2 linked regions of the Endozoicomonas gorgoniicola genome follow. The protein of the gene in region 1 interacts with the protein of each later gene in a pairwise test. Links are inferred from orthologs where the notes say so. Each region holds a gene or a part of one and is shown in the gene's direction. Other genes may lie near its edges.

Evidence for each region.
Region 2: the proteins of NX722_RS20595 (region 1) and NX722_RS03610 interact in binary tests that used the Escherichia coli proteins (3 or more experiments, as listed by UniProt). The link is inferred for Endozoicomonas gorgoniicola from one-to-one orthologs.

Annotation. Positions count from the first base shown.
Region 1 is NZ_JAPFCC010000001.1:4,593,642-4,596,958, forward strand. Bases 321-3,316 are described here. They hold NX722_RS20595 (ATP-binding cassette domain-containing protein), read left to right. Parts: upstream 321-883; coding sequence 884-2,749; downstream 2,750-3,316. Other genes in these bases: NX722_RS20590 (hypothetical protein), read right to left, coding at 321-505; NX722_RS20600 (cell division protein ZapB), read right to left, coding at 2,923-3,162. Outside these bases: more of NX722_RS20590, read right to left, coding at 1-320. UniProt on the Escherichia coli protein: Genetic data indicate it may be involved in ribosome assembly or function.
Region 2 is NZ_JAPFCC010000001.1:783,953-787,610, forward strand. What follows is about bases 11-3,347. They hold NX722_RS03610 (2-oxoglutarate dehydrogenase E1 component), read left to right. Parts: upstream 11-315; coding sequence 316-3,147; downstream 3,148-3,347. Other genes in these bases: NX722_RS03605 (succinate dehydrogenase iron-sulfur subunit), read left to right, coding at 11-49; odhB (2-oxoglutarate dehydrogenase complex dihydrolipoyllysine-residue succinyltransferase), read left to right, coding at 3,211-3,347. In the rest of the region: more of NX722_RS03605, read left to right, coding at 1-10; more of odhB, read left to right, coding at 3,348-3,658. UniProt on the Escherichia coli protein: E1 component of the 2-oxoglutarate dehydrogenase (OGDH) complex which catalyzes the decarboxylation of 2-oxoglutarate, the first step in the conversion of 2-oxoglutarate to succinyl-CoA and CO(2).

The DNA of each region.
Region 1 (3,317 bases):
AATTATTCAGATTTTTTATATGCAGTAATTTACGAAGTAATGGAGTACTTAATAAAGGCAATGACGAGGGACGACAAATGCCTGTAGCCAAGAGAAAACCAGCAGCTAAAAAACCGGCTGCTAAAAAACCAGCGGCCAGAAAGACTGCTAAAAAAGTAGTTAAAAAGGCAGCTGCCCGTAAAGTAGATCCGGTTAAAAAGCTTGAGAAAGAAATTGATGCTCTCAAGAAAAAACTGGATAAAGCCAAGGAGTCTTTGAAAAAGGCCAAGGCTAAAGCAAAAGCTTCTGCCAAGAAGGCTGCTGCTAAAAAGCCTGCCGCCAAAAAGACGACCAAAAAAGCCGCTACCAGAAAGAAAGCTACTACGAAAAAGACGGTAGCCAGAAAAAAGCCTGCGGCTAAAAAGGCAGCTACCAAGAAAAAGGCACCAGCCAGTAAGGCCGCTAAAAAGACAGTAGCTAAGAAAAAAGCACCCGCCAAAAAAGCTACCAGTAAAGTAGCTGCCAAGAAGAAAGCTCCTGCTAGAAAAGCTGCCAGCAGAAAGAGAGCGACTAAAAAGAGTTAAGCCTTTTTTGCCTGTAGGCTTATCCGGCAGGGGGGCTTCCCCCCTGCATTTTTCCTATAACGATTTTCATTCCCTCTCGCTTGCATTTTGCGAGTGCTTCCTTAGTGGTGGTATATCGACGGTGTAGCGGTGATTTAGTAGCGATATCGTAACGATACCTGCCACTCTTTTTATTGGACATGTTTTGTTTAACAGCAGTTGTTTAACAGCAGTTGTTTAACGAGAGTTGTTTCCCAAACCTTTCTCCCTCCAGTAAATTCCTTATAATGCGCGGCATGATCACATTGAATTCAGTCAGCTTACAGCGCTCTGGAAAAGTCTTGCTTGAAGGCACCAGTGCAACAATTCATCACGGCCAGCATGTCGGGCTGGTGGGAGCCAACGGTTGCGGCAAGTCCAGCCTGTTAGCCCTGCTTATGGGAGAACTGCAGCCAGACCAGGGCGATGTATCCATTGATCTGGGGCGGGGCATTGCCCACATGGCTCAGGAAATCAAGGCGCTTGAGCGCAAGGCAGTCGAATACGTTCTTGATGGGGATGAGCAACTCCGTGCCATCGAGCAGAAGATTAATAACGCTGAAGCCACAGGGCAGCACGAAAAACTGGCCGAGCTTCATGAGCAGCTGCTGCAGGCCGACGGTTATACGGCTCGCTCCAGGGCTGAACAGATGTTGCACGGCCTGGGCTTTAGTAATGACCAGATTGAAAACAGTGTCAAAGACTTTTCCGGTGGCTGGCGTATGCGCCTGAATCTGGCACGTACCCTGATGAGTCCGTCTGACGTTTTGTTCCTTGACGAGCCGACCAACCACCTGGACCTTGATGCCATCGTCTGGCTGGAAGGTTTCCTGCAACGCTACCAGGGAACATTGGTGGTCATTTCCCACGACCGGGATTTTCTCGATGCAGTTACCGATATCACCATTCATATTGAACACCAGAAAACCAACACTTACCGGGGCAATTACTCTGCCTTTGAACGAATGCGTGCTGAACGGCTGCAACAGCAACAGGCTGCGTTTGAGAGACAGCAGAAGCAACGGGAACACATGGAAAAGTTCGTAGAACGTTTCCGCGCCAAGGCTACTAAAGCCAAACAGGCCCAGAGCCGTTTAAAAGCGCTGTCCCGGTTAGAAGACATTGCTCCGGCACATGTGGATTCGCCTTTTACCTTTCGTTTTCCTGAACCGGATAAAATGTCGTCCCCCCTGCTGTCGATTGACCAGGGAGAGCTGGGCTATGGGGATAAGGCACTGCTGAAGCTTAAACTCAGTGTTTTGCCTGGCTCTCGTATCGGTCTGCTGGGGGCGAATGGTGCCGGTAAATCCACCCTGATTCGCACACTGGCGCAGGAGCTGCCACTGATTGGTGGTAAACGACAGGATGGTGAGCATTTGGAAGTGGGCTATTTTGCCCAGCACCAGCTGGAAAGCCTGGACCCTCACGCCAGTCCTGCCCTGCATTTGCAGAGGATTAGTCCGGATGCAAGAGAGCAGGAACTAAGAAACTTTCTGGGTGGCTTTGGCTTTCATGGCGATAAAGCGACAGAAACCATTGAAGGCTTCTCCGGTGGCGAGCAGGCCCGGCTGGCTCTGGCGATTGTTGCCTGGCAGAAGCCTAACCTTTTATTGCTGGACGAACCGACCAACCACCTTGATCTGGAAATGCGCCATGCGCTGACCATGGCGTTACAGGAATTCGAAGGGGCGATGATTCTGGTTTCTCACGACAGAAACCTGTTACGCAGCACGACGGATGAACTGCTGCTGGTGCATGATGGCAGAGTGGATGTGTTTGCAGGTGATCTGGACGACTACAGTGACTGGCTGACAAAACAGCGTACACAGGCTACTGAGCAACAGAACGAAGGTTCTGAAGAAGTAGCAGCGCATTCAGCCCGGGGAAGAAAAGATCAGAAACGCCTTGCTGCTGAACGCCGTAACGCCATGCGACCATTGAAGAGGCAGGCAGAGAAGCTGGAGTCTCAACTGGACAAACTGCAAACTCGTTTGGCGGCTGTGGAAGATGAACTGGCGGATTCATCGATTTACGATGCTGCGGAAAAAGACCGACTCAAAAACCTGCTGGCAGAGCAGACAGACCTGACCAAAGGTATTAATAACACCGAAGAAGAGTGGATGACGGCTCTTGAAGAGCTTGAGGCATTTGAGCGGGAACTGTCGTAGATATGGCAGGGTTATAACGATACCAGTTCATAAACTCAATGAGTTTGACGTGTTGTGCAGGTTGGGTCGAGCGGTAGCGATACCCAGCATGGCGATCAGGAATTAGTTTCCGTGTTGGGAGTTACCCTGAAGAGTACAAGCGCTGCGCTTGCTCCAACCTGCATAACTAAGCATCAAGCTTCGTAAGCAACTTCTTCTTCAGTGACACCGTCTTCAGAAACGTTGTCCAGTTTACCCAGTAAAGCACCAACGCGCTCACCCCAGGCACTTAATTCCTGCTTCAGTTCAGCGTTTTCCTGCTCCATGCGGTTATTGGCAGTGCGCAGCTCTTCCAGTTCCATACGAGTCAGTTCGAGCTTGTCGATCAGGTTTTGCAGCTTGGATTCCAGATGGCCTAAGGATTCAATGGACATATGTGTTTCTAGCACCAGCATTTTGTCAGTTAACAGGGCTCTCTGCGGATACGCATACAGGCGGGTATAGCAGCAGAGTTTCGTACTCAGGCATACGATAGCACATAGTTTTAATAAGTACCTCGTTGCAAAGTCAGTTTACTTATCCGTACTTT
Region 2 (3,658 bases), 3.8 Mb from region 1 along the record:
CAAAGCCATTGGGCATATCCGGCAGATGCTATTTAACAGCGCCACTTAATGGCGTTTTCGCTTTTAGGAGTTACAAATAGTATTTTTTTATTGTTACAAATAGTATTTTTTTTATTGTTAATTGTATCTACAATAGAGCGGGATTGTTCGAAGGTGTAGCTGGTTGTATACATAGCTCTGCCTGTAGTTTACTCTTGGATACCTGCCGGTTTTGTGACCAGTTTTTTTGTGAACGGCCGGTAAGTTTTACCAGCAGGGGCGGCCAGCATTGTGTTGGTTAAATAAGATTTGCCCCAGATATACGGGGTGCAGACCATGCAAGAAGGTGTGATGCAGCAAATGTGGGCGACGTCTCATATTGCCGGGGGAAATGCTGCATACGTCGAGGAGTTGTACGAGCTTTATCTGCGAGACCCTAATGGTGTCTCAGAAGAATGGCGTGATTATTTTGAAAAGCTTCCACAGGTGAATGGTGGCAATCCGGATGTGCCACACTCAACCATTCAGGAAAACTTCATCCTGATGGCCAGGCAGCATCAGACTACCCGACCAATAGCAGCCAGCACAGTATCCAGTGATCATGAACGAAAACAGATTCAGGTTCTGCGCCTGATCAGTGCATATCGAATCCGTGGTCATCAGCAGGCGCGCATTGATCCGCTGGGGATATTAAAAAGGGAGAAGTTCCCGGATCTTACCCTTGAATACCACGGCCTTTCCCGGGCCGACCTGGAGATCGAGTTCCAGACCAGCACCATTTTTATTGGCAAAGAACGGGCAACGTTACAGGAAATCATCGCTGCACTCGATGCCACCTACTGTGGCTCAGTAGGTGTTGAGTACATGCATATTGTTAACACGGAACAGCGCCGCTGGTTTCAGAGCCGCATGGAAAGTGTCAGAGGACGCCCTGAAGTGGGTAGGGAAGCCCAGCTGCATCTGCTGGAACGTCTGACCGCTGCGGAGGGGCTGGAAAAATACCTTGGTACCCGTTACCCCGGAACCAAGCGTTTTGGCCTTGAAGGTGGTGAAGCGTTGATTCCCATGCTGGATGAAATGATCCAGAGAGCAGGCTCTTACGGAGCCAAAGAAATCGTCATTGGAATGGCGCACCGTGGTCGTCTTAATGTCCTGGTGAACATCCTGGGTAAAAATCCTTCTGAGCTTTTTGATGAGTTTGAAGGCAAGAAAATGGCAGACAGCGGCTCTGGTGATGTGAAGTATCACCAGGGTTTTTCGTCTAATGTTATGACACCTGGTGGTGAGGTTCATCTTGCGCTGGCTTTTAACCCTTCGCATCTTGAAATTGTTGCGCCAGTGGTCGAAGGTTCAGTGCGGGCTCGGCAGGATCGGCGTCATGATGATATCCGGGGGCAGGTGATTCCTGTTTCCATTCACGGTGACGCAGCTTTTGCCGGACAGGGCGTTGTGATGGAAACCCTGCAGATGTCTCAGACCCGTGCTTACAGTACCGGTGGTACTGTTCATATCATTATTAACAATCAGGTAGGTTTTACCACCAGTCGCCGGGAAGACGCTCGTTCAACTGAGTACTGTACCGATGTTGCCAAAATGGTGGGTGCGCCAATTCTTCACGTAAATGGTGATGATCCGGAAGCAGTTCAGTTTGTGACCAAACTGGCGCTGGATTACCGTATGGAATTCAAACGGGACGTGGTGATCGACATGGTCTGCTATCGTCGTCGTGGGCACAACGAGGCTGATGAACCCTCAGCCACTCAGCCCATGATGTATCAGACAATCAAGAGTCATACCACGACCAGAGATTTATATGCTGAAACCTTGGTTGGGCAGGGAGCCCTCTCTGCTGAAGCCAACAAGGAGCTGGTGAATACCTATCGGACTGCACTGGACAACGGCGAGCATGTTGCCAAGGCGCTGGTTAAGGAACCCAATACGGGGCTGTTTGTTAACTGGATGCCTTATCTGGGACACGAATGGACAGCACGCCATGATACCCGGGTAGCCCTGGGCAATCTGCAGGAACTGGGACAGAAACTATGCGAAATTCCTGAGGGCTTTGTGTTGCAGCGTCAGGTCAGCAAAATAATTGATGATCGTCGTAAGATGGCAGCAGGTGCATTGCCCATAAACTGGGGTTGTGCAGAAGTGCTGGCTTATGCCTCTTTGTTGAAAGAAGGGCATCCAGTTCGAATCACCGGCCAGGATGTTGGTCGCGGAACCTTTTCTCACCGTCATGCTGTGCATCACAACCAGAAAGACGGCAGCGCACTGGTACCTCTGGCCAGGCTGAGTGATGACCAGCCTCCGTTCCAGATATGGGATTCGCTGCTTTCTGAAGAAGCCGTGCTGGCTTTTGAGTATGGCTATGCGACCACGACGCCGGGGGCGCTGGTGGTCTGGGAAGCCCAGTTTGGTGATTTTGCCAACGGTTGTCAGGTGGTGATAGACCAGTTTATTACCAGTGGTGAACACAAGTGGGGACGCCTGTGTGGCCTGACCATGCTGTTGCCTCATGGTTACGAAGGGCAGGGGCCGGAACACTCGTCAGCCCGGCTGGAACGGTACCTGCAATTGTGTGCGGAACACAATATTCAGGTGTGTGTACCAACAACCCCTGCACAAGTGTTTCACATGTTGCGCCGCCAGGTATTAAGGCCGCTGCGCAAACCTTTAATTGCTTTCACCCCTAAGAGCCTGCTAAGACACAAACAGGCCATTTCAACACTTGAAGAGCTGGCTGAAGGTGGGTTCCAGACCATTATCCCTGAAGTGGATGAGCATAAACACGCTGATGTGCGCCGCCTGATTCTCTGCAGTGGTAAGGTTTATTATGATTTAATCGACAAACGACGTAATGATGAGATTAACGACACCATCGTCGTTCGGATTGAGCAGCTTTATCCATTCCCACAGGACGATCTGGATGAATTAATCATTCAATATCCAAACCTTGAGCATGTTGTCTGGTGTCAGGAAGAACCTATGAACCAGGGAGCCTGGTATTGTAGCCAGCACCACATGCGGCGCTCTGTTGCCCGGCTCAATGATAGTCTGGCGCTTAAGTATGCAGGGCGTGATGCTTCTGCGGCACCGGCGTGTGGCTATATGTCCAAGCATGTAGAAGAGCAACAGAAACTGGTAGAAGACGCATTTACGGTATAAATATTCGTCTTGCGTCGTTCAAAGTGAAAGACGCAGGCAGGTCTAATACTCCAAGGGATCATTATGGCCATTGAAATAAAAGCACCCACCTTTCCCGAGTCTGTCGCAGACGGTGTCGTAGCGACCTGGCACAAAAAAACGGGGGAAGCCTGTAGTCGGGATGAGCTTCTGGTTGATATTGAGACAGATAAGGTGGTTTTGGAGGTTGTTGCTCCGGCGGATGGAACATTAACAGAGATTATAAAGAATGAAGGCGATGTTGTTCTTGGAGAAGAGCTGATTGCCCGGTTTGAAGCGGGTGCTGTTGTTGAAACGCCACGGGAGACGGTAGCAGAACCTGAAGTTGTATCGGCTGAAGTCGCTGCACAGGAACCGATCCTTAGTCCTGCTGCACGCAAAATGGCGGATGAAAAAGGCTTCAACCCCACCGACATTGCCGGAACCGGTAAGGGAGGAAGAGTTACCAAGGAAGATGTGATGCGTCATGCCGATCAGAATCCGGTTGCCAGTC